Regions from separate parts of the Paenibacillus sp. S25 genome, predicted to be linked through region 1. Evidence: riboswitches for the same ligand, from Rfam matches in the RefSeq annotation. Region 1 holds a riboswitch; the other holds the start of a gene.
What was found. Region 1 has a riboswitch for FMN ahead of ribE (riboflavin synthase). Riboswitches for the same ligand answer to the same signal wherever they lie in the genome.

Region 1 (15,018 bases):
TGTAGGGCGAGCTGGGGTCGGAGTGGACAACATCGACCTAGAAGCAGCAACACAGCGCGGGATTATCGTTATTAATGCTCCTGACGGCAACACGATTACGACATGTGAGCACACTTTTGCGATGATGATGGCTCTAGCACGTCATATTCCACAGGCATATGCCAAAACCATTGGCGGTACATGGGATCGTAAAACATTCCTCGGTGTCGAACTGCGTAACAAAACACTTGGAGTCCTCGGCATGGGACGTATCGGCAGTGAGGTGGCTAAACGTGCCAAAGCATTTGGCATGAGCATCCTCGGCTATGATCCATTTCTAACGGAAGAACGCGCTGAGAAGCTGGGCATTAAGCTGGCGAGCGTGGACGAAATTATCCGCAACGCAGATTTTATGACCGTACACACACCATTAACACCGGAAACGAAACATATGATTGCTCGTCCACAGTTTGAAGTGATGAAAAAAGGAATGCGCATCATCAACTGTGCCCGGGGCGGAGTTATCGATGAAATGGCTCTTGTTGAAGCCATTGATGAAGGTATCGTTGCCGGTGCAGCCTTTGACGTATTCGAGTCAGAGCCGCCAGCACAGGATCACCCATTCCTGAGTCATCCGAAAATTATCGTGACACCACATCTGGGGGCCTCAACTGTCGAAGCTCAGGAGAATGTAGCTATCGATGTGTCCGAGCAAGTGCTGCATATTTTGCGTGATGAGCCTTTTAAAAATGCGGTCAACATGCCTCCAGTACCATCCAACGTCATGACGCAATTGCAGCCATATTTCTCGCTTGGAGAAAAGCTGGGCAGCTTTGCCGCTCAGATCACGAATCAGGCTGTACGTGAAATTCAGGTAGATTACGCTGGCGATTTGTCCTCTGTGGATACACAGCCTCTGACACGTTATATTTTGAAAGGTGTACTTAGCCGTCATCTGGGCAGCGATGTGAACATTGTAAACTCTGTACATCTGGCCAAAACACGTGACATCCATCTTGTCGTATCTCAGGCGCCCGCCACCAAGGGTTTTACCAACCTGATTACCGTTACACTCAAAACCCAGAGCGGCGAAGAGCAACGTGTATCTGGCACCCTTCTGGCAGGCTATGGCGAACGTATTGTTCGGTTGAACCAGTTCCCAGTAGATGTGGCACCGGAAGCTCATTTCCTGCTCATCTCCCACAATGATAAACCAGGCATTATCGGTCGTGTCGGCACCTTGCTTGGGGAGAACGGCGTCAATATCGCTTCCATGCAAGTAGGGCGTAAAATTGTCGGCGGAGAAGCCATCATGATCTTGACCGTCGATAAAGCCGTGCCTAAAGATGTGTTGATTCAACTCGTTGGTTTGCCAGAACTAAATACTGCCCAAGAAGTAGTGCTAGATTAGTCCCAGACAGTATTGAGATGTCCAAGGTTTTATAATAAAGAGAGGCGCCTGGCTACCCAGGCGTCTTTTTCTTATACCGTTATCTATCATGAGAGCAATTATCTTAAAACAGGATGTTCCACGTTGAACAAGATAAATGTTGATTTTTCAACAAAAAGCACCCTCTTCCGAGGATGCCTGCAAACCGGGGTATATCAGTTGGGGCTTATAAGCCTGTTACAGACCCAGCTTTGTTTTGTTGGAGATCGGCAGCAAAATAGTAAATTCCGTTCCTTCCCCCAATACGCTGGCAGCAGAGACAGAGCCTCCGTGAGCCTCTACAATATTCTTGACAATAGCAAGCCCCAAACCAGTCCCTTTATCCTCACCACGTACTCTGGCCTTATCTGCCTTGTAGAAGCGGTCGAAAATATAAGGTAGATCCTCGCCGGCAATGCCTACACCTTCATCCTTAATCCGAATACGGATTAACTCATGCCGTTCTCCCAAAATTCGATCCGCCGCAATAGTAACCTTTTTCCCGCCAGGTGTATGTCTGAATGCATTATCCAGCAAATTGGTCAATACCTGCTCCAGTCGGTCTTCATCTGCCTCAGGCAGCAGCAAACGTTGGCCTTGCTCATGGTAATCGAGTGTCAGTCCCTGTTCCTTCGAACGTACCGTAAATTTACGATGAACACGCTCGATCAGCTCATTCACATCCACTTCCTGTCGGTGCATGTCTGTATGACCAGCCTCCATTCGGGCCAAATCAAGCAGATCCTTGACTAATCTTCCCATGCGTAATGATTCATCATGGATGACCTGTACCAGCTCCTCAGATTCTTCAGGTGAACCCGCCATACCATCCAGCAACGCCTCGCTGTAGCCCTGCATCATAGATAAAGGTGTACGGATTTCATGAGAGACGTTGGCCACAAAATCACTCCGCATCTTCTCAAGCTTCACTTCTTCCGTAATATCTCTAAGCACAGCTACTGCACCGCGGATTGCATTATCCGTATACAGAGGCGCCATCTGTACCGACCAGGAGCCCTTCTTGACATGGATATAGTCTCCGACATCCTCCCCCCTGTCCATAACGGTATGGAACAGAGACTGCAAAGGCTCAGGTACAGAAGCTCCAAACTCCTCCAGATCACGCTCCTGCCACTCCAGCTTTTTCCAGATATCCAACAGACTTTGTGCCGGCGGATTCGTCAAGATGATTTGTCCGCTTCTGTCGAAGGTGATTACTGCATCAGACATGCTTCGCAGTACGCTGGATAAATGGTTTTTCTCCTCATTCAGACTGCGGATCGTTGCTTCCAGTTCCGTAGACATATGATTAAAAGTTTTCGCCAGTTCTCCAATTTCATCACTGGTTACCAGCGAAAGCCGAGTATCATACCTTCCCTCACGAATCGCATTCGCCGCCTGAATCAACAGCTGCATAGGCTGTGTGATTTTAGTAAAAAGGAATAGGGCAAAAAAGGTCGTCAATAAAAATCCGACAATACATGTATAGGTGAACAAATGCTTGATTTCCGTCGATTCATACGCCGCAAAATTTCTGTTGATGTACGGCAATAAAAAAAGCCCTAGAAAAATAAGCACAGAGCCTACAAGACAAATGATGGTGATCCACAGCTTGCCTACCAGCGATCTCCAGAAGTTCACGTTATTTTGGAACCTCCAGCTTATAACCTACGCCCCACACGGTCGTAATCATAGCCGCTGCCTCTGGCGATACCTTATTCAGTTTTTCACGAAGCCGTTTCACATGTGTATCCACAGTGCGCAGATCACCAAAAAATTCGTAATTCCACACGTCTTTCAGCAGTTCTTCGCGCGAGAAGACTTTATCTGGTGACACCGCCAAATAATGCAACAGCTCGTACTCTTTAGGCGTGAGACTGATTTCAATCCCGCCCGCAGTTACCCGGTGAGCATCATGCTCAATGATAAGATTCGGAAAAACAATACTATTGCTTGGTACCGCCTCTTTCGTTAAAAAGGCAGTTTCCGACGAACGGCGTAAAATCGCCTTCACCCGGTAAATGACTTCTCGCGGGCTAAAGGGCTTAACCACATAATCATCGGCTCCGACTTCAAAGCCTTGTACACGGTTCACTTCCTCACCTTTGGCAGTCAGCATAATCACAGGTGTAGCTTTGGTCTGACGCAGCCGTGTACATACCTCAATTCCATCCATCCCCGGAAGCATTACATCGAGCAAAATAATGCTGTAATCGCTTGCAGTCGCTTTTTGGAGGGCAATCTCACCATCCTCAGCTTCGTCAATTACATATCCTTCTTTTTCCAGATACATCCGCAGAAGGCGGCGAATGCGTTCTTCATCGTCTACAATTAATATGCGGTTGCTTTGTTCTGACATATTCCCAGCCCCTTCGCTAAAAAAAGCATTCTCTCTATTTTACTATTTTCCTGTGCTTGGTCAAACTTTACTCTCATCCAACAGTCTCTTTACACCAAAAAGGCCGGGGTTATGACCCCCGTCCTGTCCGTTTCTTTTTCGTGTTGTCTGATTGGGCAAGTTGAATGAGACGGTTGATTTCATCCTTAGTTAGGGGTCTGGTCAGACCGCGCTTCAAGTTTTGTAGCAGAAGATCTCCGAAGGCAATCCGCTTGAGTCTGATGACTGGATGTGAAATGGCCTCAAACATCCGTCTAACTTGGCGATTTCTGCCTTCATAAATGGTAATCTGGATCACAGACTCCTTACCATTCGGATCTACATCTTTATATTCTACCTCGGCTGGTGCAGTAATGCCATCCTCCAGCACGATTCCTTTTTTCAGCTTGTCCAGCTCAGTACCATGCGGAACGCCTTTGACTGTTGCCACATATGTCTTGGGCACATGATGCTTGGGATGGGTGAGCAGATTGGCGAACTCGCCATCATTGGTAAGCAACAGCAGTCCTTCGGTGTCGTAATCGAGACGTCCTACCGGATATACGCGTTCCTTAACGCCTTTCAGATAGTCTGACACGATTTTACGGCCTTCCGGATCGGAAGCACTCGTAATAACTCCTTTAGGTTTGTTCATCATCAGATAGATTTTTTTCTCGGTTTTGATTGGGCGTCCCTTTACCGTAATCATATCTTGATCAGGGTCTGCCTTCGTTCCCAGTTCAGTTACGATAACCCCGTTCACTTCCACGCTACCCGCCTGAATAAGCTCCTCACATTTACGTCTGGAAGCTACACCAGCTTGGGCCAATATTTTCTGCAATCTTTCCATGTTCGCTAATTCACCTCATGCTAATGATACCCATCCATGAGCAAAATCACAACCCCCGTTCAAAAAACGATACAGAAATTAAAATATAAGCAGGCAAATCGCAATGGCTGCCACAAAACCAACCACATCTGAAAATAGTCCTACCTTCAAAGCATACCGTCCATTGCGGATACCTACCGCACCAAAATATACAGTTAGCACATAAAGCGTCGTGTCTGTGCTGCCCTGAATCGTTGAAGCGATCCGACCGATCATGGAATCCGGGCCATAGGTGCGAATTAGATCCGTCGTGAACGCAAGTGAACCCGTGCCCGTCAATGGACGAAGCAAGCCTAAAGGCAATACCTCACCGGGTACGCCCCAGTCCTTAATCCATGGCGTTACCCAGGAGATCAAATAGTCCAAAGCGCCGGATGCTCGAAATATGCTAATCGCCACCATCATGCCTACAAGATGAGGAATAATGCTGATGGCGGTAGAAAATCCGTCTTTAGCTCCATCCACAAAAGAATCGTAGACAGGCACCTTTTTGGCATATGCATATAAAGGAATAAAAGCGAGAATAACCGGGATAGCCCAAGTTGATACGAGGTTAATAAAATAAAGCATGCCTCCCTCATCCTTTCCAAGTAGTGTCCCTGCCCTTGGCAGCCGTGATTCCCGTTCGCGGAACGGCAGGTGAAGATACGGACGACGTTGTTGAAGAGGCAGATGTTGGTCCTGGTGGGGTGAGTGGCGCCAAGGATGTCTGGGACGGCGGAATCGCTGGAGGACGGCGGCGCAATTCTCGACTACGGTACCAACGGTCCGCCGCAATTGCGGCAAAGGTGGCTATTGCGGTCGCTACCAGTGTTGTACCGACGATTTCTGCCGGATGTGCGGAATGAAAATTAAGCCGTATCGCGATCAACGTCGTAGGAATAAGCGTAATACTGGCTGTATTCAGGGCGAGCAGCGTACACATGGCTGGTGTGGCGGTTTGCTTATCTGGATTGAGCGTCTGCAACTCTTGCATCGCCTTGATTCCCATCGGTGTAGCTGCATTCCCCAAACCCAGCAGATTGGCGCTCATATTGGACAAAATGTAACCCATAGCGGGATGATTACGCGGAACATCAGGGAAGAGAAAGGCAACCAAAGGAGAAAGCAGCTTGGATATTTTCTGTAAGAGTCCGCCATCTTCAGCCAGCCTCATCATGCCCATCCAAAACACCAGCACACTTATCAGTCCAAAGCACACTGTAACCCCCGTAGTTGCCCCGTCAAAAGCCGCTTTCGTCACCACCTCAATATTTCCCTGCGCGGCAGCAAATACAAATCCAATACAAATCAAAGCCACCCATATGAGATGAATCATGACTGATTCCCCCTTTTCCCAATGATGTGACACGTACAGCTCTATTTCCTGCTTGCCCTAGGCTCCAAACAGATTTTTAAGAATTTCGTTCCATCTGCTCGTCCAACCTCGTTGTTGAGTATTGTTCGCAGGATCTTGTGCAGTTGGAGCCTCCTGCTGTGGCCGTACGGTACTTTGAGCAGGCAGCTTACTCCCTTTTTCATACACAGGAACGGAACCAATAAGTTTACCATCCAATAGGAATTCGACCCGTCCTCGTAAGCCAAAAGATACGTCCGCTCTGTCTGCAGAGGCGGAATTTTTATACAACACTAGTCTTTTGTGCAACTGGGTCTTCTCACTATCATGTAAAGGATATGCAAAGCTTGTACCTGTTAATAGTGGGTAACCATCGATAGGTTGCTGCTTGTCCGTAATCGGAATGAGCGGATAATATCGAAATCCGTAATCAAGCATACGGGCATGATCGTTCCAATCGTCCCCGTCATTCAAGGTAACAGCAGCGAGCTGGCGACCGTCCCGTGTGGCCGAACTGACCAGACAGCGAAATGCTTTTTTGGTAAAGCCTGTTTTTACCCCGTCAGCTCCCTCATACAGCCGCAGCATTTTGTTTTTGTTGTGCCATGAGTAGTCCCAAGAATCGTTGGGATTCGGTGCTTTTTTCAGTTCTGTTTTTACGATACGGGCAAAAGTTGGATTATGCAGCGCATAAGCAGTAAGCCGGGCCATATCATTGGCTGAGGAATAATGTCCCTCGGTATCCAGCCCGTGCGGATTAGCAAAATGTGTATGGCTTAGCCCAAGCTGAACCGCCTTGTCATTCATCAAATGGACAAATCCCTCTTCTGTCCCCCCCACATGCTCAGCAATGGCAGAAGCGGCATCATTACCAGAACGGAGCATTAAGCCGTACAGCATATTTTCCAGCGACATTTGTTCACCCATTTGCAGAAAAAGCGAGGACCCTTCTTTGGCATACGCCGTTGGACTCACCTTTACCCGGTCCTGCAAGCGTCCATGTTCAATGGCCACGATCGCTGTCATAATTTTGGTCAGGCTGGCAATACGTAGCTCCCGGTCACCCTCGGTAGAATAAATGATTCTTCCTGATGTGACATCAATTAAAGAAGCAGCCTGTGCATGGGTTCCTAATGCGGGCGGCGCTGCTTCTGTTTTTATCGCTCCCCGAACGGGCTGCGGACTTAGCAACGTAAGCGGCAATGACAAAATAAGCAGAAGTACCAGCGGCAAAACAAATGCGCGTGCCTTATTCAAGAAATGGCTGTGGTCCGCGTGGATGTGTTGCTTTTTTTTAAACATTTGGATTCCTCCGGTTTTGAGCAAGTCTTGTACCATTCTATGTCCAAGCTGTTCAAAGTATGTCCACCTTTATAACAGAAAATTCCTTTACAGGACAGCCATTAGCTGCTCCCTTTTCGCTTTCTTTCTACACAAACTAAGCAACATGCTCCCCTGAACACATATATATTAGTTACTAAACGTTAAATATGGATCGAGGGGTTATAACATGCAGCGACTACAGTTTGAAATGATTTTAAGATCGCGGATTGTAGAGTCCGCAGAAGCATTACACCGTAGTGGTGTATCCTTTGCCACATTTTCTACCGCACGTTGCAACCAGCAATTTTGGGATTTAACGGAAAAAGGTGGCTTTCAGATCAAAGCAGGTGTCACACCGGCACAGGGGATCAGAGATATCTTTTTAAACGGACATCAATACGCTTTTGAATGTGCAACAGCTATGGTTATTGTGCTGTACAAAGGAGTGCTGGATTCCATTCTGGAAAGTGAGTTTAATCGGGTTTTTGCAGATATGCTGCTGTATGACTGGCACTATGACAGCGACCTCAGACTCATACAGGAGCAAGGAAGTCATAAAGCGGCTCCTGGCGATATTTTGTATTTCAACAATCCGGATGTGTCATCTGAAACATTGGAATGGAAAGGAGAAAATGTCGTTAAGCTGAAGGAAGACTTGTTTTATGGACATGGGATTGGCATCTTGCCGGCGAAGGGTATTATCGATTCCCTGAATCAACATCGTCGACCGGATGCCACGGTATCTGCTTATTTGACGAATGAAGTGATCTATCCGGACTTCATCTACCTATCGCAGTTTGCTGCCGAAGGAAATCGAAAAAATGAAATCTCGCTGCATACTTTGTATCAACAGGAATACAGTCACCATATACATGCTGTCATTGGGGGAAGGCAGTATATTCGGGGATAGGGCCAAGTACAAGCAGAAAAGAAGGTATTCCTTAGCCTATACTCGGCTTTGGGATACCTTCCTGAGAGAACGCTTTTAATTTCAATAACTTTTACAAGTAAGCCGGGCCAGAATGACTGTGATCCGTAGCAACATCTACAGGTACCTGTGGGGGGGGAGTCTGCAAGTTGCCGCCTGCGTTCTGGAAGATAGACTGAACCTTATCAATCAGGTATGGCGTGGAGTCAATGAGCTTCTCAATCAGATGCGTTTGATTGTCCAATGGAACGATTTGTGCCCCCTGTTTGCCAACAACCAGAAAAGCAATGGGATGAATAGATACACCACCACCGCTACCCCCTCCAAAAGGATGCCCTTCCTTCCCGCTATGATTACCCGACGCCGAGGAAGTATGAAGTGCCTCTTCGTCTACGTTAAAATCACTTCCTCCGGCAGCAAAACCAAATCCTACCTTACTGATTGGCAAAATAACGGAACCATCGGGTGTTTCCACTGCGTCTCCTACAATCGTATTCACATCTACCATGGCTTTGATGTTTTCCATTGCGGTTTGCATGAGCCCTTGAATCGGGTGATCTGACATGATTTATTCCTCCTCTGCTTATCTCAAGCGTAGACTGCCTTTTCTTTCGCTATTGTGCGCAGGGGTTCAAGGAAATATGTATGTCATTCGATAGTTCAGAAAGGATTGAGTCTCACCTCACTCCACTGTTTAACTTTCACTGGTAGCTTGAGGATCCTCGGTTTTTTTGGAAAAAACCCGTTTCCACGCCTCCGGTCCACCCGGAACGCGCCATATGCGATAAGCTAACGTGAGCATGGAGAAAATTAAATAACCGAGCGACATATTTGCTTCACAGGTCAAGGTGGTAGTAAAACGCAAGCGATCCACCCAATAGGGCACGACAAACAGCTTCGGGATACAGTCCACACGTACAAAACTGGTAGCAAAACCGATCAAGGTCGTTTTCAAACCCCAAAGAATTCCGGTTGAGGTAGCTGTGTAAGCCGCGTCAGCAAGGCTAATATTGGTAGACCATTCCATTTTGGACATCGTCACATGCGCCAATGTATGCCGCAACCATCGATGTAAGGCATTCGTTCCTTTGAGCAAAACTCGTATATCATGTATAAATTGCTTTATTTTTTCTGCATCAATATTACCGCTATCCACGGAAGCATCCGTTTTATGTATATTTTTATTGCGGTCAAGCCGATAGAGAAGCCCTTTTTTTAAACCTGTTATGAGAATGGCCGGAATATCGTAATTCATTTTAATCATCCCGTATAGAAATCTGATCTCTAGATGCGCCCGATCATCATTGTCATGTTTGGCAATATCCAGCTTCAATCGAATACGAGAGAGCAGAATAGCCAGCACAAGTAATATAAAGACGATGATGGCGATACTGATCCATTTCCACACTGGCGAGCCCTCCCTACCTTTTTGCTATAGATATCATGGCAAAAATAGTATGACCGTTCGCCGGAAAATCATGCATCTAAAAATACCAACAGCCAGACCCCAACTACGTGAGGACTGGCTGTATGTTTGAGCTTTTACATAAGTGAGCCGCAAGATCCGGAGCAACTTTATTGGGATTCAAGATCCAAATCGTTGGCCGCAGGCTGGCTGCTCTCCAGACGCTCGAACAATAATTGAGTCTCTTCCTCCAAATTGTCCGAATCCTCGAACAACTCCGGTTGCGGTAGATCTGCCAAAGAGCCCAGACCGAAATAATCCAAAAATGATTTCGTCGTTCCGTACAATATTGGCCGTCCGATGGCTTCAGCTCGACCTTTCTCTTCAATGAGCTCCTTGTTGACCAGTGTATGTATGGCCCGCTCGGATTTGACACCCCGAATCTCTTCGATTTCAACTCTTGTAATGGGCTGGCGGTAGGCAACAATGGCCAGCGTCTCCAAAGCAGCTTGAGACAGTGAGGCACGTGCCGGAGAGTATGCGAGCTTTTCAAAGTAAGGTGCATGTTCGGATAAAGTTGCAAGCTGATAATGACCGGCAATACGGACAAGTTGCAAGCCCCTTCCCCCCTGCTCCATGTCCTGCTTCATATCTTCCAGGCACTGTTCAACCAGCTCTTGCTGCTGCTCTACAATGTCGGCGATCTGCTTGGTGGACAACCCTTCCTCTCCTGCGAGAAACAGCAGTCCCTCAATAATTGATTTCAGCTTCAGATAATCCATTAACCCGTAAATCCCCTCTCCACTCCATTACAATATCATCGAAAAGCTTCTCCTGATAACAGAAAATTTGTTTCATTTTCATCAGTTCAAGGATAGCCAAAAAGGTCACAACCACCTCATGCCGATACATATCCTCATGCATCAGCTTGGAGAACAGCAGCCGTCCTCCGTTCCCCAGCATCTCTAACGCCCCGATAACTTGCCGGATACGGTCCTTGACTGAAATTTCGTCTCGATGAACACGGGTTACCGTCGTACGTCGTTCTGCTTTGCGCAAAGCACGCTGAAAGGCCGCGACCAAATCGCTTGCATGCAGCCCATGCACCGGATTTGCGGGTTCAGTGGGCAGGAATGCGCTTAGATCTTCTGGCTCCTTGCCATAAATTAGACTCCGCTCCCATTCACGTTCACTTAGATGGCGAGCAATCCCTTTATATTTACGATACTCCACCAGCTTGCGGACCAGTTCCTCACGTGGATCATAATCCTCTTCCTCATAAAAATCCAAATCGTCATATTCCATCACAGGTGGCTTGGGAAGCAACAATTTACTCTTAATAGATAAGAGCGTCGCTGCCATCACCAGAAACTCGCTCGTAATGTCCAGTTCCAGCTCCTGCATACTGTGCAAAAAAGCCATATACTGATCAGTAATATCGCTAATCGGGATATCCTGAATGTCGATCTCGGCTTTATCAATCAGATGCAACAGTAGATCCAGCGGACCCTCGAATGTTTCCAGCTTGTAGTTTACGACTGTCAATGTGCTTCCCCCTGCCTTACTCCAATCATCATTCAACAATACCTTTCCCTATAGCACTTATGCTCTACGTTATCAATCCCTCTTTCTGTAGTATATACGTCATCGCCTTGCTTAACAATCCAATCCCTTTTCACCTTGCAGTTTATACCGTTCTATTCAGTTATTCATACAATTAAAATTGCTTGCCGAGATTGGCCATTTCAATCGCAGCCAATGCAGAATCCCAACCTTTATTACCAGCCTTCGTACCTGCTCGTTCAATAGCCTGTTCAATGTTTTCTGTCGTCACTACCCCAAAAATAACAGGCACGCCCGTTTTCAGGCTACTTGCTGCCACACCCTTGGCCACTTCATTGCAGACGATATCATAATGTGAAGTAGAACCACGGATGACCGTACCCAGCGTAATTACGGCATCATATTTGCCGCTTGCAGCCATTTTTTGTGCAATCAATGAAATTTCAAATGCACCCGGAACCCAGGCTACATCAATTTCATTTTCCTGCGCACCATGTCGTTGAAGGGCATCAATTGCCCCGCTTAACAGCTTGCTCGTAATAAACTCATTAAATCTGCCCACCACAATACCATATTTTAAACCATTCGATACGAGATTACCTTCTAGAAAACGTGCCATGTTTAATCAACCTCTCTTTGTTTAATTATTTAGGTACTTTGGATAATACTTCAGATTTACTTGGAACCGAGACGTATTTACAATGACAAACGACGACGGTAGTCCACCAAATGCTGAATACTGATCAGCTTCAATTGATGTCGCTTGGCGACCACTGCCAGATCAGGCAGGCGGGCCATTGAGCCATCTTCCTTTATAATTTCGCAAATGACCCCAGCAGGCTTGAAGCCACTGAGTCGGGCCAGATCAACAGCCGCTTCAGTGTGACCAGCACGCTGCAAGACACCACCATCGCGAGCAATCAGTGGGAACATGTGACCAGGCTTGCGGAAATCACTTCCTGTGACTGCTTCGTCTGCCAAGGCGCGTACAGTCAAGGAGCGCTCGGCCGCTGAAATCCCCGTTGTTGTCTCCATATGATCTACCGATACCGTAAAGGCAGTACCGTGGAAATCTGTATTTTGCTCTACCATTGGATGCAATTCCAAGGCTTCGGCTCTTTGTCGTGTGATTGGCACACAGACCAACCCGCGACCTTCTGTAATCATGAAATTAATGATCTCAGGCGACGCTTTTTCAGCCAAAGCGATAAAATCGCCTTCATTTTCGCGCTGTTCATCATCCACTACAATAACGACTTTACCGTTTTTTAAGTCCTCCAACGCTTCTTCGATGGAATCCAAACGAATCTCTTCGTCATGTTCCAACTCGCCATGCTCTATGACGTTTGCCATTGCACTTGTTTGGCTACCTCTATCCATAACACTTTCCTCCTTATGTCTTGTGCCACGAATGCTCCTAAACAGGTTTACCATTCAATATCAGGCAAAGCCGTGTTTCGCCAAATAGTCCAAACTGAGAGGAGCTTTTTCTACTCTCTCCGCCTCCGCTGCACCTTTGTAATTTAAAAGCTGTTCTACATATTTGCCCAAAATATCACATTCGATATTGACGGTATCCCCCTCACGTTTGGCTTGTAAGGCCGTTTCGGATAAGGTGTGGGGAATAATGGATACGGCAAAGGTAGCTCCCGTACGCTGTGCGACTGTGAGGCTGATACCATCAATTGTGATTGACCCTTTGAGAAGAATATATTTAAATAATGTTTGATTTTTAGGCTCAATTTCGAACACAACTGCATTCTGGTCTGATGTCACCCCGCGAATCGTTCCCGTCCCGTCCACATGTCCTTGCACGATGTGTCCTCCGAACCTTCCGCTCGCCGCCATTGCTCGCTCCAGATTGACTCGGCTGCCGGATCTCAACTCTTTCAGATTAGTGCTGCGAAAGGTTTCCGGCATCACATCAACCTTAAAGTCTTTCGAACCAATCCGTATCGCGGTCAAGCAAACGCCATTCACCGAGACACTGTCTCCTATTTTCAAATCGCCCAACACCACGGAACCCGAAATCCCCAGCACCATCGCTTCACTGCTTTTGGAAATAGTTTGAATGCGACCCACTTCCTCAACTAATCCGGTAAACATGCCTTCACTCCTTTCCACTACATTTCAGTTTATCCCTAATTCATCAGCTATAAGCGCAAAAAACCCCCAGTTCGGATTCAATCCGTCATGGGGGTGATGAGAGTCACATTTGTAGTATACAAGCGCAGTTCATATGCATCTTAAGACGACATGAAATCATAGGTTTGCCAATAGAAAGCATGACTGAGGATACAGCCAAATACGCTCAGAACACGCATCAAAAAGAAAGCTTAAGAAAGCTATCGCCCGATGCTATCCTACAACGAAATAAGCCGTACGCACAATTGGGTATGCTAAAAATCGGCACATGTCACGTCATGCACATGCGCTTCGTATCCTTCTCCCATCCAGACTATACTGTCGGTCCCGGATTTGCACCAGGTCCACCTTCTGCTGATCATTCAGCATCCGGGTCACGGACTAAGCCATGCTGTTTCTCACAAAACGATCCACAAACATGTCATCACCGCCGGTGGGGAATTTCGCCCCGCCCCGAAGGATCTTGCTCTTATTTAATTGAATTAACATTAAACTTGTTACGTATATTAGCACCGACTTCTAAAAAAAGCAAGTTATCTAATAGAAGCGCCTGCTTTGGTTTTGACATATTGGCTGGAGAGTTCTTCAAACCAGGTTTTATCATTCATATGAAGCGCCAAGTCAATCAGATCAGCCAGTTCCTCGACTCCCAACACTGTTGCATGATCAAAGGTAATTACGGCTGAAGCAACAGGTCCCCGCCCTTCCTCAGAACATGCTTCATAATCCAGTCGTACATCAACATGTCCGTCAATAAACTCGCATTTCAGAAAATAAATAATTTCGCACATTAAAATGGGGCGTACCTGTGTTTCTAACACGCAATCCATCACCTTCGCAGAATAGTGCTGGTTCGTCAGCGTGAATTTGTGTTCTGTCGCTGCTAGCGATGCCCGTCCAAAATCGTCCGTAAACTTTAGTTCTACGGGCTTGATGTTCATAACCTTAGGGATCTGCTTCTTTATAATTTCGATTATTTCAACTGTATTCAGCTTAATCATTACCTGCACCTCATTGCATCTTAAATTCAGAAGAAAACTTTTTAACGTGCCTCTTATAGGCCTCCACTCCTATATCGGAAATCATTACCTGTTTTTTTATGCTTCAACCCATAAACAACAAAAAAGATTCTTTGCGCAATAAGCGCAAAGAATCTTGATCGAACCACTACAGTAACAGCGGCTAACAATGCTAATCGATGATTATGCAAAAAACAGAATTATAGCTCTGAAATTTCATGTTTCTTTTTTAGGGTAGTCCAGCGACGCTCAATCTCCTGCTCAAAGTTAGCCAGCGTAGCCTCCTCCTTGAGAAGATGCTTCGTTTTACCCATTAATTTCAACCATTCTGCAGCTGGAATCCGTTTTCCCTTGTCTTCCGGATTATACGTAATCGTCGTACTGCCTTGCTCTATTTCGTACAAAGGAAAGAAACAGGACTCGACTGCGGCGCCCACAATGCTGGTGCCCAGTCTGTCTTCAGATTTCCAATTCAGCGGGCAGGCGCACAGGATCTTACCATAGGCCGTTCCCACGTTGTTCGCATACCATTGAGCCTTGGCTGCTTTGCGCAGCATATCCTGCGGATGACTTTCAGCTGCCGTAAAAGCATACGGAATGTTACAAGCAGCCATGATTTGTACGG
Region 2 (15,018 bases), 2.1 Mb from region 1:
ATTCTTTAGACAGCACCAGACGACAGGGCAGCATGCCGATGTGCCTGCTCAAGAAGGATTCACGCTAAAAGGCTGAGGGCAACTTTAAATATGGATATCATAAAAAGGCAGATCAGGAGTAAACCCTGATCTGCCTTTTGCTTATTCGTATGGTTTAAAAGCGGAAGAAATATTATTGCGGCGCCTTAAGATCCTCGATAGAATCAATCGGCACATAGGATGGAACGACAAGCCCGGACATAACGCCGGTCATGTTGGTTCCGATGTCATCCACCTTATCCTTGTATTGAGCCCAATAATCAGCATGCGTCAATGGAAGCCAAGCGGCAGCAGTGGCATCTACACTTCCGCCGGCCACGCCAGTCCACATTGGGCCGATTTCCACTTGCAGGGCTGTTACTTTATAGCCCAATTTTTGTTCCAATACATATTTCAATACGTTCGTACTGGCAATTTCAGAATCCCAAGCAGCGTAGCTCAGCTTCAAAGGATCACCGTTGACGGGCTGTAGGCCCTTGATCCATTCCTGTACCTTGTCAGGATGTTTATCAGCCCAGTTCTTGGCAGCCTGCTGTGGGACAGTACCGTCCTGAATCGCGATCATTACTTCACCCATATCTTCAGCAGTCCACTTAAATCGGCTTAGAAATTCATAAGCCACAGGAGCATCCTGCTTCAAGCCTTTGCGGGCGATGGTATGAATATCTTCCTTATCACCGTACGCTTTTTTAGGATCTTTCAAGTATTTCAAATCATATTTGTTAAACATCCAGTGAGGAGTCCAACCTGTTACGACGATAGGCTGCTTGGCTTTGATAGCTTTATCCAGTGTAGCGGTCATAGCAGCTCCAGAGCTTTCAAGCAGCTTCCAGTCGGATAAGCCATAGTCATTCATAGCTTTAGCGGTCAGCTTCATTAGTCCGGCGCCAGGGTCGGTACCGACAATGCGGTAACCGACCTCTTTGCCAAAGTCCCCAGTTGTGGCGGAAGCCGGAGCCGCTTCGGCTCCGTTATCCTGCAAATCAGTAATCGATTTAACATCCATGTAAGCTGGAACGACCAATCCGGTTTTAACACCGCTCATATTAGCCCCAAGATCGTCGAGCTTATCCTTGTATTTAGCCCAGTAATCCGCATGTGTTAACGGCAACCATGCAGCGGGTGAAGCATCTACATCACCACTAGCGACACCCGTCCACATAGGACCTGCTTCCACTTGCAGTGCGGTTACTTTATAACCTAGTTTGTTTTCCAAAATATACTTCAGCAAATTCGTGCTGGCAATTTCAGAATCCCAAGCCACATAACTTAGCTTGAAGGTGTCACCATTGACAGGTTGCAGTCCTTGAGTCCATTCCTGAACCTTGTCAGTATGTTTCTCCGCCCAATCCTTGGCAGCTTGCTCAGGACTGGTTCCGGCTTGAATGGCGACCATCATTTCACCCATATCTTCTGGTGTCCATTTGAAACGTTTCAGAAACTCATAAGCGATAGGAGCATCCTGTTGCAATCCTTTACGGGCAATCGTATGAATACCCTCGGCTTCACCATAAGACTTCTTAGGGTCTTCCAAATATTTGAGATCATACTTGTTGAACATCCAATGAGGAGTCCAACCTGTAATAATGATCGGTTTTTTCGCTTTAATGGCTTTGTCCAGTGTGGCTGTCATGGCTGCTCCGGAACCTTCAACGAGCTTCCAATCAGACAAATTGTAGTCTTGAATTGCTTTGGCAGTCGATTTCATAATGCCTGCCCCGGCATCAATACCGATAATTTTGTAACCGACTTCTTCGCCAACCGGGTTGGCAGCAGCGTTACCTTTGCCAGATGCGGAATGATCTGTACCGACAAAATATTGGGATGCACCAGCGATCAAAATGACAGCTGTAACTGCAGAAGTAATCCATACTTTTTGCTTGCTAGATACGCGGCCTTTGCCTTTTTGCGTAGGTTTAAACAGGTTTTGCGTAAAACGGTCAAGCACAATAGCCAGAACGACAACAGCTAAGCCGGCTTCAAAACCTTTACCGATTTGCAGCTGTGTCACAGCACGGTACACAACAGCACCGATGCCTTCTGCACCGATCATGGAAGCAATGACAACCATGGACAGTGACAGCATAATCGTCTGGTTAATACCAGCCATTAAGGTAGGCAATGCCAGTGGAAGCTGAACTTTGAACAGCTTTTGCGCAGATGTTGAACCGAAAGCGTCTGAGGCTTCGATCAGCTCACCTGATACTTGCATAATCCCCAAATTGGTCATGCGAATGGTTGGGGGGATAGCAAAGATAACAGATGCGATAACACCCGGCACAACACCCAAGCTGAAAAAGGTAACCGCTGGGAGCAAGTACACGAATGCAGGCATCGTCTGCATAAAATCAAGTAAAGGCGTGATAATGCGTGATGCGGATTTACTGTATGCACACCAGATCCCGATGGGAATCCCGATCACAATGGATACGAGCGCAGACGTGATGACCAGTCCGAGCGTATTCATTGTTTCACTCCAATAGCCGAGATTATCAATCAGCAGGAAGCCGATGACAGTAAACAGCGTAAGCTGAACCCGCCCGATCATAAAGGCGATAATCCCGATGATCACGATGAACACCAGAGGGTGCGGAAGCATGAACAGGCCTGAGAAAAAGCCTACTACAGCTTCTATAATGGAAGAAATAACATTAAACAATCCAGCCAGATGAATACCCATCCAGTCGACAATGGCTTGAATCCACTCAGCGATTGGCAGTTTCGGTATCATGGGCATTCACCTCCTTCGTAGTGGTAACATCTCCACCAAGTGCGCCGAGCAATGCTCCACGGACGATAACGCCCAACAGCTTTTGCTTGTCATCGACCACAGCCAGCGGTACCTTGGACGAGCTTGTAATTTCAAACAAATCATTAATGACAGTCTCAGCAGCAACCTGCGGTCCGTCAGTGATCAAAATATCTTCAATCTTCAAATTATTGCGCAGTGCATGAACAGCATCCTCGGCGTTAATAACACCCAGTAGCTTTTTAGTGCGGTCAATGACGAACAAATTGGAAATCCCACGCTCACGCATCAATTCCAGAGCCACACGCGGACCACGATCCATGGTGATGGTTTCTGGACGAAGCATGACATGAGCAGCCGTCAATACCTTGGACAGATCCACATCCTCGACGAAGCGGGCTACGTAAGAGTTAGCCGGTTGGATCATAATTTCTTCCGGTGTACCGATTTGTACGACCGCACCGTCTCGCATCAATGCAATCCGGTCACCAATCCGCAACGCTTCATCCAGATCATGGGTGATAAACACAATTGTTTTCTTCATTTTATCTTGAAGCTCCAACAGCTCATCCTGCATGTCACGGCGAATGAGCGGGTCCAATGCACTGAACGCTTCATCCATCAGGAGCACTTCAGGGTCATTAGCCAGCGCCCGTGCCAGACCGACACGCTGCTGCATACCGCCACTCAATTCATCGGGCATTTTATCGCCCCAGTTTTTAAGACCAACCAATTCCAGCGCTTGTTGCGCCTTTTCCTGACGCTGTGCTTTTTCTACCTTTTGAATTTCAAGACCATATTCTACATTCTCTAATACAGTCCGATGTGGGAACAGGGCGAATTTTTGAAAAACCATGCTGATGGTTTTACGACGAACTTCGCGAAGTTGTTCTTTGTTCATCTTACGGAGATCTTTGCCGTGGACCAGAATTTCACCGGAGGTAGGCTCAATCAAGCGATTTAGCATTCGCACCAAAGTGGACTTGCCACTGCCCGAGAGTCCCATAATTACGAAAATTTCACCTTGCTTAATTTCCATGTTGGCCTTATTGACACCAACAGTAATCTGTTTTTCTTTGGCCAACTTTTCCTTGCCCCAGCCTTGCTCCAGGAGCGGAACACCTTGCTCTGCGTGAGGACCAAAGAGTTTGCTGACATTTTTGACTTCCAAAATCGTCATACATACACCTCTTCTTTCTATACTTTGCTTGGTATTAACCCCATGTTGCATTAAGGATTGAGTATAAAAATCATAATTCTGAACATCCTGAACGGTTAATGACAAAATTAATTGTAACAGAAGCATTGCTTACATTTCAAACAAAAAAACTGTTCATAAAGTACGTACAGAAAAAACTGTACAAAGTTTCCTTTGATATGCTCCTTCGTTCTATAGAATGCTCAAACATTCGGAACTTTACAACCGATAGTGCTTTTTTTAAAATAGACAATGAAATATAACCATAAGAAAAAGATTTATGTATATCCATAATTTTAAAAGTTTACTATCATTAGCAATTTTGCGAATTATGATTTTGAACGACCCATGCTGTTGTAATATGGACAGAAGCTTTGCTTTTGAAACATTTCATTTATTGTTGAAAGATTTCATATATTGCGTCAAAGCTAATCTTTTACGGGTAAATCGTTCATACTAGGTTGTGCAAAATGCTCTAAAATTAGGAGGTTGCAAGCATGAGCTTGTACCAGTTAGGTGATGAGCAGCAGGCTTCGCTGCAAAAAATTCGCAAACGTGTCATAGAAGCTATAGGTAAAAACATGGACCTGTATGGGATCACTTTGTCTGCGGGGCATTTATACGGTTTGCTTTTTTTTGCGGATAAACCGATGACGCTGGACGAGATGGGCCGTGAAATGGAAATGAGCAAAACGAGTATGAGTACAGGAGTTCGAACATTATTGGACCTGAAAATGGTAAATAAGGTATGGAGCAAGGGCTCACGCAAGGACTTGTATGAAGTCGAATATGACTGGCATCAAACATTTACTGACTTCTTTGCTATTAAATGGAGAAAAGCGGTAGAAACAAATTTACTGGTGCTGCGCAAAGCCATTGATGAGCTGGATAGATTGATGAATCAGGGTGAAGAGTACGAGGAATTTAAGTCGATTCTTCAGCAAGATCGTTTGAAAATGAAGCAGGCCGTCGCTTATTACAAGTGGCTAGACCGATTAATTGACTCTATGGAAAGCGAAGAAATTTACAAGCTGATTCCAAAAGAAGAAGTTGGGGATTAATCGCTATTTCCCTATCTTGTTTATAAAAATGCCGGAGGCGCAAAAGTGCTTCCGGTATTTTTTGGTTTGGTCCTGTGCAAAGGGTATAATAGAGATATGTAAAGATTGATATTAATCCGTTGTGTTGAATATATGAGATAAAGGAGGCTTCATGATGGAGAGTATTACGGTACATACTCGTCTAGGTCAATTACGTGGGGAAACGGGGAATGGATATCATGTATGGAAAGGTATCCCATATGCACAGCCTCCTGTTGGAAAACTACGTTTTCACGCACCCCAGCCTTTGGAGCCTTGGGAGGGTGTGCGGACTGCGACGAGTTTTGGGCCAATCTGTCCGCAACCTATGCCATCCGCTGAAAGTATGACTGGAAATCTGGTGGAACCGCCTAAGCAGTCAGAGGATTGCTTATACCTGAACGTTTGGACACCTGCTTTGAAGGCACCTGAGAAGGGACGCCCGGTGATGGTGTGGATTCATGGCGGTGCCTTTGTCACGGGGTCCGGGATTATACCTTTATATGACGGGGAACGCATGGCGAAAAATGGCGATGTTGTGGTTGTTACGATCAATTATCGATTGGGGCCGTTAGGATTTTTGCATCTGACTCCAAAGGGAGATGGCCTGACCTCTAATGCGGGACTGCTGGATCAGATCGCTGCGCTGGAATGGGTTAGGGATCACATCTCTGCCTTTGGCGGTAACCCGGACGAAGTAACGGTGTTCGGTGAATCGGCAGGGGCGATGAGTATTGCCGCTTTATTGGCGATGCCAGCAGCTGAGGGACTGTTCCAGCGTGCGATTTTGCAGAGTGGGGCGTCGCAGGTATTGTCAACTTCAGAGGCCGAACAAGTGACGGCTGTGTATCTGCAGCAGCTGGGTGTGAACACTCAGCATCCAGAACGGTTGTTTACGCTACCGACAGATGCGCTGATGCTAGCTATGGCGAAGACGCATGAAGTCATCGGACCTGGGATGGCGATGATCTATCAACCTGTCGTGGACGGTGTGACCTTACCAGATGTACCGCTGTCTGCAATCGCGCAAGGTTCAGCAAAGCAGGTATCCGTTTTGATTGGAACGAACTTGCATGAGGGGGCCTATTTCATCCGAAAAGAATCCCATCTAATGAACAAGTCAACAGCGAGTCAGGCTTTGGAAATGATGACGGGCATGTCAGACATCGGCGACCTGATAGAACCATTTCCGGTTACGATTGAGGGACAGGCGCAAATGTTGACTGATCTATTTTTTTGGCGTCCTGCGTTGGCTCTTGCTGTTGCGCAGTCGGCGCATACGCCTGTATGGATGTATCGTTTTGATTGGACATTGCCGGGGCATCCTACCTTTGGACAAGCGGTTCACGGTGCAGAAATTGCGTTTGTTTTCGATAATCTGGAGCTGCTAGGTAAGCTTGGATTAGAGATTCAACCGTCGATGCAGAAGCTGGCTCAAGATATGCAGCAGGCATGGGTTGCTTTTGCGCGTGATGGAAAGCCAGTGCTGTCTGAGGGGGCTTGGGCGATGTACGACAGGGAAGAGCGGACTACAGCTATTTTCCATCAGGATATTAAAGTAGAGCACGACCCCGAAGGAGATAGACGCCGTCAGTTAACCGGTCAGATGACCATATAAGTAAACAAGAGAGAGCGCATCCCAAGAACTCAAATGTAAAAAGCCTTCGCCCGCTTTGTATACGGACGAAGGCTTTTGTTAGTCAGGATTTTGCAAAATCCTCTAGTAGTTAGATGTACTGCTGCTCATTCTTACTTGCATGAAATTGCAACGATACTATGTGTAACTTAAATCTTAAATCGCTTAACCAGTTGTTGCAAATCCTGCGCCATGTTGGACAACTCCTGAGACGAAGATGCGATTTCCTCCATAGCCGCCATTTGCTCCTGAGCGGCAGCAGATGTTGTCTGCGAACTGTCCGCCGAATTGCGAGACAGACTTGCCAAATGGGTGACAGTAGCGGAAACTTCCTCTGTACTGGCTGAAATTTGTTCAGCCGCAGCGGATACACTTTGAATTTGTTCCACGATATGAGATGTAGAGCGTTCAATATTCGTAAATGCACCTTCTGCATCTTGGCTAATACGTAATCCTTCACCTACCTGGTTACGAACATTACCGTTCATGGTGGCGGTGGAGCGTTGAATCAAATCGAGCATCTGAGTAATGATCTGACTGATGGAATCCGCGCTTTCCTTGGATTGCTCAGACAGCTTGCGTACCTCTATAGCGACTACGGCAAATCCACGGCCGGCTTCGCCTGCTCTGGAAGCTTCAATAGACGCGTTCAGAGACAACAAATTGGTTTGCTTGGCAATGGCGGCAATAGCTGTATTCATCTGCTTCGCATCGTCTGAGAGCTGGGATAGCTCATCCATCAGGCTAGCTGTTTGGCTTACAGCTTCCAGAATACGGTCCATTTGTGTCCGCACATGGCTGATCATTTGACTGCCCTGAGCCACATCATGCTCGGTTTGTCCTGCTGAATCCACGATGGAGCTTGCCGATTCGGCAATGGTGCTGACACCCTTTGCCATTTCTTCAACGGCATTAGCGGTTTGCTCGGACGCCTCGGCGCTGGTGGCTGCATTTTCCGCGGATTCCATAACCGTTTCCGCTACGTGTTGTACGGACTCTGTCGTTTGCTCTGTGCTTTCCTTGATCATCAGAGAAGAGGAGGCAAGTCGGGAGGACGTTTGATTGACCTCGGAAACCATCGTATGCAAGGAATGCGTCATCTGGTCAAAATTCTGTGCCAGTTCGCCGAACTCGTCCTTACTGGACAGATTAACACGTTCGGTCAGATTTCCGTCACGGACGATGCGTGTTCCTGCTTGCAGCTTGCGCAGCGGAATTAAGAACGAGCGGACCATAAGCACAATGATGATCGCAGCGGCAAGTATGGAAATGACAATCACAATCAGGCTTTGCTTCAGAATCGGTTGGGCTGCATCACTGTAATCCTCCAGATCCGACAGTGCGACAATGCTCCAACCGGTGAGAGGGTCCTTAAGTGTAAAGGCCAGCATATCTCGATTCATAAATTGAATTTGCGACATGGAAGGAGTATCATTTTCGACGGTTGTTGCCACTTCGGGAAGTCCCTCTATGGCGTCAGCCGGTTTTTTGCCTGTCTTGTTAAAGGCTGTTCCAGTCCCAGATACAACTTTATGTTCAGAATCAACAATAATGAGTCCTCCGCGTTCACCAATCTTAACAGACTGCAGACTTTCACCCATCTTGTCCAGATTCAAAGCCAATGCAACAGCTCCTTCACCGTCCTCCAGCGTTCCCGATATATTAACGACTAAATTCCCTGTCGTGACGCTGGCAACTGGAACACCGACGAATACCTTGCCCTTTTCCAGCATCGCATTTTTGTACCATTTTCTCTCCCGGGGGTCATAATCGGCCTCCTGTTTTTTCGGCGAACGTATGTATTGCCCTTTCGCATTGCCGAGAAGCGCGGCATCTAGCTCGGGATGAGCCTTGACGATGACATCCAACTTTTTCTGAAGAGCCTCTTGCTCGGAACCAATGGAATCAGAATTGATTTCATTGGTAAGCACGTCCAGGTCTTTCATAATGGGCGCTACATACTGATTAACATTGCTTCGGATCAGATACAGATTCGTAGATACGGAACCGCCCATTTGCTGACTGAGTTGTGTCGTAGCCCCCTGATAGGAAAAGTACCCGATAAGTACGCTCGGAATCAATAACACAGCCAAAAAAGATATTATTAATCTTGTCCTCATTAAATAAAACTGCTTGAGAAACCTGTTCCACCACGGAACTGTTTGTTTTGTTTTAGTCATAGTTATTGATTGCTCCTCTGTGTCTGATGATCACTACATTGTTTTATTCGACATAAACCGACGAATTTTATAGATGTAGTCTTTGAGAAACGAGGAATAATTGCATGTTTTAGACACTTTTTTCGGAAAATAGGTCTAAAGAACTATGATTTATATGAATACGAATACATAAAAAAAAGCCAAATCGGAGATGCAAAAGCATCTTCACGATTTGGCTTGGGTGAGTCATGAAAGGGACATTGAACTGTTAATTTTTTTGCTGACGTGAAATCATAAAGAGCGTAATCCAGATGAGCATAAAACCAGTCAATTGCGCTACAGTGACAATTTGCTGAAATGCGATCCAGTTAATCACGACTCCAACCATGGGAAAGCTTAATTCTGCCATCGTAGCATAAGACGCTTTGGTCGTACTTAAGCCTTTGTAATACAGCAATAAGCTAAGAAGGCCCGGAAGCAATGCCTGCAATAGCAGATTGATAATCACAGCTGCGCCTGCCCATGTACCGGCAGGCATGTTCCATGGCGCATGCTCTACAGAGGTGAGGACAATCAGCAGAGGGAGCGCCACCATGAAGCGGAGGGAGGTTACCGTTTCATATTTCATTGAACGAAGCAAGTAACTTCCCATGACTGTCGAACCGCCCCACAGAACTGCTGCACCCAGTGCAAGCAGACTACCGACCTGGACAAAATCACGAACATGTCCGAAGGGGAGCGACCAACCGAAGGTCAGAAGATACGTCCCAAACAGAGCGACGACAATTAATAATCCAAAATGACGCGGCAACATTTCCTTCAATATAATACGGGCTAGAACAATAGCGACCAGTGGTTGAAGCTTCTGGAGTAAGAGTACAGCATTCAAATCACCATTGCTGAGTGCCATGGTGAAAATTACGCTGGCCAGCGCCGATCCGCCCCACGAGACGAACAAAATAGCGAAAACTTGACGAAGCCGTACCGCTTTGAGTTCCTCACGATGCTTCCACAACATCGGTGTCAGAGCGAGGAAGAGCAACACATGCTCCATTAGTACAATTTGTGTTGAAGTAAATGACTTTAACAAAATAATACGAAACAGCGGGTCTGCGCCCCACAAGGCCGCTCCAATTGCGACCAGCCAAAAACCGCTTTTCATGTGGGAGCTACGATCAAAACCTTTGGATGTTAGAACAGTAGAAGATTGACTCATACTCAATTAGCTCCTTGCGAATACAGGACCGGTGGCACAAAAACCCCCGTCCATGGCGAAAGGCCATGCAAGACGGGGGTTGATCAAATAAACTTGCCGCTTTATGCAAGTTAAATGAAGTTACTGCAAAACCAATAACGCAGTATTCATCCACTTCGCGGCATGTTGATATTTCGATCTTCTTCCATCCGGACTTTACCGTCGGCTTTGGCATCTCACCAAATCAGTCCGTATCCTGTTGCCAGATACAGAGTCGCGGGCTTAGCTCCATGAGCCATACCGCCGGTTGGGAATTTCACCCTACCCCGAAGATCCTTATTCCGTTTTTAATTTCTCCTATAGGATATACCTGTTTTAGAATGAAGTCCAGTGAAAAATGTGTGTATATCTAACAATGATTTTCATCTGTTTTTTGAAAGCGCTCTACGAAATTACATATTACGAGGTAATATCCTTATACTCAATACGTCGAATCGCCGCATAAGCCACAAGCATTCCCAGTATAGAGAAGCCGATTTGCACGGGGGCAATGGAGCTAAGTGTAGCGCCGTTATTATTGGAGAAAAGCAATGCTACAATCAGGATTGAGGTGACAATGGTGGTGGGTACAGAGTATCTTCGCATCCCCATATACAGCGGAACCAGTCCCATAAAGCTGGCAGCAACGGCATTGATTAGCGTTCGTGCTGATTGTTGGCCCAGTACGGAAAGAGTAAGGTTATCCGGTACAATCAAGACAAACTGGTTGAGCAGATGAATAGCAGCCGTAATGAGTATTTCCGATATAATAATAGACAAGAACGTAAACAGCAGCACAACCAAGAGCTTGGCGATCATCAGCTTTTGACGGTGAATCGGATACATGAACAAGATCGTAATCGATTTGGATTTAAATTCTCCGACGATAAAGCGGCATAGCAAAACGGAGGAAAACACAATAAATGTGGCTCTTACAAAAATGTCTATTATATCCAAAAGTTGAGTGTAATGTGTGAATTCGGGTATTCCTTCGCTTTGACTGTCCAGTGCAATAATACAGATCAGCCCAAGAATGCATGCATTGGCGATCAGTGCTGAACGGATATAACCCGCCAGATGAAATTTTTTCAGTTCTAACTGCATCAATTTAAGCATGGAGATTACCTCCGTTTAACAGCCGTAAAAAGTAGTCTTCCAGCGTGCTGCTTTTCTGATGAATGGAATCCACCTCTATATCATTTAAAATGAGCGTCTTCATAATTTGTTTCTGCGGTACATTTGAATCGTAAATACGTATACTCTGTTCATTTAGTACCCTTATATTATTCAGATTCAGATGATGGGAGAGGACGTAGGTCGCTTTTTTACAATCGTTGGTCGTAAATTCGATATATTCCGTATTGGTTTCCCGCACCTGCTCCATCGACACTTCCTCAATCAGCCTTCCGTGATTAATCACGCCTACCGTATCCGCAATCTGCTCTATTTCCGCTAAAATATGACTGGACACGAGCAGAGTCATCCCATATTCCTTGCATAGCATGTGGAATAGTTGGCGGATTTCCTTGATTCCCACTGGGTCCAGACCATTAATGGGTTCATCCAAAATGAGTAGCTCTGGCTTAGTTGCAATAGCGCGGGCAATCCCGAGACGTTGTTTCATTCCTAGCGAAAAATCCTTTACCGGCTTGTCATCCGCATTTCGCAAATTCACTAATTCCAGGGCATCCCGAACAGCCTGCTTATTATAATAGCCCATGTATTCACAATGAAGTTCGAGATTTTGCTGTGCCGTCAGCCTGTCATAAAAAATTGGGTATTCAATAATCGAACCCATCCGTCCGAGCAGATGATACGATTTTGGCGTTAATTTCTCACCGAATAATTCAATTTCACCCGATGTCGGCTTGAGTAAATTCGTAATCATTTTCATCATCGTCGTCTTGCCTGCTCCGTTAGGGCCGAGAAAGCCATAGGTTTCTCCCTTGCGCACATTCATACTGACTCCCGCTACAATTTCGTTGCCCTTCAGGGCCTTGGTCAACTGATGTGTACGTATTACGTAAGTCATGGGTGTTCTCCCTTCGTATACTGCTGATAATTCAAGGATAAAGGGCGAATTGTTCATTTTTCTTTCGTGATTCTTACAAATTTATTAAGTTGAGCATGTTTAGTTCGATTAATAGTTGATTTTCTTCAATGTAAAAGAGAAGACCGTCCGCTCATAAGGTCTGCTAGTCAATTGAATCTCTCCGTTCATCGTTTCAACCAGGCGTTTGGCAATCGTAAGGCCCAGTCCGCTGCCTTGTACCGCCTTATTACGGGAGTCCTCCAGTGTGTACATGCGTTCAAAAACTTTATCTTGCTCAGATTCCTGTATGCCTTTGCCACGATCCCATACCTCTATACGCACCGTATCCTGCTGTTCCGATAAAGCCAGACCCAGCGTCCGTCCGTCTGCCCCATAGCGAATGGCATTCGAGATCAGATTGTTTAGCACCCGCCCAATCGCTCCTTCGTTCCCCAAGGCATGAATGGGGTGCTCCGGGATTTCAATATGCACAGTAAATCCCCGTGCGGTCAGCAGGTCATAAAACTCCAAAATGCTGCGTCTGCACAGTTCTCCCACTTCCAGTCGAGTCAACGGAATATCCGTATCATTAGCCTCCAGCTTCGCCAAGCTAAAAAAGCTGCCGATCAGCTCAATTGCTTCGCTTGTCTTTTGATGAATTTTGGATAGCAGCTTTATACGTTCTTCCGGCAAAATAGTCGGATCGCCATCCAGCATCTCGGCATATCCAAGTACAACTGTAAGCGGGGTCTTGAGATCGTGGGAAATGTTTGAAATCATTTTGCGCATAGCAATTTGGCTACGGTTGTAATCTGCAGACACTCTGAGATTCAAGTCCAGCAGTCGATTAATTTCCGTCATGAGTCGTTGCAGTTCAACGTCACCTGTGACATATAGCAGCTTCTCCGCATGGTTCACCGTCACAATCCGCTCTAGTAGGGCTCGGATATCCTTTATTTTGCGCTTATAGGCCATACGCTCCCGCCAAAGCCATACTATAACGACTGACATGATGAGGCCGACAATCCATTGAGAGATGTTTTCGATGTTCATATCAGCCATTCTCCCATTTGTAGCCAATGCCCCATAGCGTTTTAATGTGGACAGGATGAGAGGGATCTTCTTCGATTTTCTCACGCAGGCGGCGAATATGGACGTTAATCACGTTCTCGTCGCCCATATAATCGTCTTTCCAAATAAATCCGTATAATTGTGCTTTTGTAAATACCCGATTCGGATTGGCTACAAACAGCTTCAAAATATCGGACTCTTTGGCTGTTAGCTGAATTTCATTTTCATTGCGTATGACTGTAAAATGATCAAAATCAATGCGCAGACTGCCGTAGGTCAAAACTTGTGCTTGCGGCTGTTCCTTCTGCTGTTGCTGACGGGCATATGTAGTAGATCTGCGGATCGCGGACTGAATACGAGCCGTCATTTCCAGCATTGAAAAAGGTTTGGCAACATAATCGTCTGCCCCAAAGCCCAGTCCAAGCGCTTTATCCACATCGCTGTCCTTGGCTGACATAATCAGAATAGGTACGGCGCTGTGGGTACGGATCCGGCGGATCACCTCCATACCGTCCACCTTCGGCATCATCAAGTCCACCAGTACCAGATCATAGGTATGACGTTCAAAGGCAAGAAGACCCTCTTCCCCGTCATAGGCAGTGGTTAGACTGTATCCTTCCTTAGTGAGTGCTTTGAGTAGCATTTCGGCAATGGATAGATCGTCTTCAATAAGTAAAATATGCTGTGACATAGGTGTGGAACACCCCTAATTTTTAGATTAAGCTCGCGTGACGAACTGTACCTGAATTATATAGAGCAGTGGAGGGGATTTCCATAAAAAATATCCAAAGGGAAGATTAATGTGTCTGGTAATATATCATTCCCCTATATTATACTGAAAGAGTTTATAATCCGATGTTTGGAATACGGTGTTATGATATCCGGGACATGCCTCATGTGAGAGATTAGGTATGTCGAATCACGCTGCGGTACAGGACCGTCAATAAAGGAGAGCAACGATGTTTGTTATACGAGGAACACAAAAACTGCTGAAGGAATGGGAGACCGAACCACTTCAAGTTGATATTTATCCGCCTTTAAATAGTTGGCATGCCAGCTTATTTTTACTTAATCGAAGAAAAAATATAGTGTTCATGCATGATATATCCCGCTTAAGCATCACGCTTTTTGGAATTAAAAAATCGCAGTACAACAACCTGCCAGTTCTTTTTGTGCAAGCTTTGAAGGAATTAATGATCAGCGAAGGCTTTGATGAACAGATCGTAAAGGCATACACACAGGAAGGCGAGCAGATGCTGGCTACGACGACGAATAGTCATAGTGTAATGGGAACCTTGGATGAGATTATTTTTATCATGAAGGAACTGGATATGGAGCATGGGTGCGAGCTGGAAAAAAACCAGTGGAATAACCGGATTGTTTTCAAAACTGTAGAATACAAGTACCCTGTTGATGTTTTTAAAGAAATGCTAGAAAAGCATTATAAACTAGAGAGTATTTGAGAAATTTATGATTTTACCGAAATTAAGTTCCATTTATTCCCTCTGTCCTATATAATCTAATATAGTTCTAAAAGACTATATAAAGAGAGGTAAGGGGTAAATGAAGATTAAATTAAGAAATAAAACTGGAATGATCAAGGAACGCAAAGTAGGTTTTTCATGGACTACGCTCTTTTTCGGTTTTTTCCCTGCGTTGTTTAGAGGGGATTGGAAGTGGGCAGTTATTATTTTTCTGGTATCGATCCTTACGAGTGGGGCGTCCAACTTTGTATTTTGCTTCATTTATAACCGCTTACATATTAATGATCTGCTGTCCCAAGGCTATGGTCCTGCTACTAAGAAATCCCAAGCTATCCTG

Region 2: it holds a riboswitch for FMN, as region 1 does, so the genes downstream of both, KAI37_RS06180 (DMT family transporter) here and ribE (riboflavin synthase) in region 1, are expected to answer to the same signal.

What each region holds. Positions count from the first base shown of each region.
Region 1 is NZ_CP073683.1:3,535,841-3,550,858, forward strand. Features, by position in the region: gene serA (phosphoglycerate dehydrogenase) at 1-1,390, shown strand, start outside; gene KAI37_RS15525 (ATP-binding protein) at 1,607-3,049, opposite strand; gene KAI37_RS15530 (response regulator transcription factor) at 3,051-3,767, opposite strand; gene KAI37_RS15535 (pseudouridine synthase) at 3,877-4,635, opposite strand; gene KAI37_RS15540 (spore maturation protein) at 4,714-5,244, opposite strand; gene KAI37_RS15545 (nucleoside recognition domain-containing protein) at 5,252-5,992, opposite strand; gene KAI37_RS15550 (D-alanyl-D-alanine carboxypeptidase family protein) at 6,050-7,312, opposite strand; gene KAI37_RS15555 (protein-glutamine gamma-glutamyltransferase) at 7,521-8,243, shown strand; gene ytfJ (GerW family sporulation protein) at 8,335-8,826, opposite strand; gene KAI37_RS15565 (DUF2953 domain-containing protein) at 8,956-9,669, opposite strand; gene scpB (SMC-Scp complex subunit ScpB) at 9,837-10,448, opposite strand; gene KAI37_RS15575 (segregation and condensation protein A) at 10,417-11,211, opposite strand; gene ribH (6,7-dimethyl-8-ribityllumazine synthase) at 11,384-11,848, opposite strand; gene ribB (3,4-dihydroxy-2-butanone-4-phosphate synthase) at 11,926-12,609, opposite strand; gene ribE (riboflavin synthase) at 12,670-13,335, opposite strand; FMN riboswitch at 13,667-13,839, opposite strand; gene KAI37_RS15595 (IDEAL domain-containing protein) at 13,908-14,375, opposite strand; gene KAI37_RS15600 (thiamine pyrophosphate-dependent enzyme) at 14,594-15,018, opposite strand, start outside.
Region 2 is NZ_CP073683.1:1,428,031-1,443,048, forward strand. Features, by position in the region: gene KAI37_RS06150 (ABC transporter permease) at 1-76, shown strand, start outside; gene KAI37_RS06155 (glycine betaine ABC transporter substrate-binding protein) at 173-2,770, opposite strand; gene KAI37_RS06160 (quaternary amine ABC transporter ATP-binding protein) at 2,745-3,968, opposite strand; gene KAI37_RS06165 (GbsR/MarR family transcriptional regulator) at 4,484-5,047, shown strand; gene KAI37_RS06170 (carboxylesterase/lipase family protein) at 5,202-6,683, shown strand; gene KAI37_RS06175 (methyl-accepting chemotaxis protein) at 6,851-8,881, opposite strand; gene KAI37_RS06180 (DMT family transporter) at 9,129-10,076, opposite strand; FMN riboswitch at 10,249-10,393, opposite strand; gene KAI37_RS06185 (ABC transporter permease) at 10,515-11,210, opposite strand; gene KAI37_RS06190 (ABC transporter ATP-binding protein) at 11,203-12,126, opposite strand; gene KAI37_RS06195 (sensor histidine kinase) at 12,235-13,179, opposite strand; gene KAI37_RS06200 (response regulator transcription factor) at 13,181-13,888, opposite strand; gene KAI37_RS06205 (DUF6933 domain-containing protein) at 14,157-14,660, shown strand; gene KAI37_RS06210 (hypothetical protein) at 14,761-15,018, shown strand, end outside.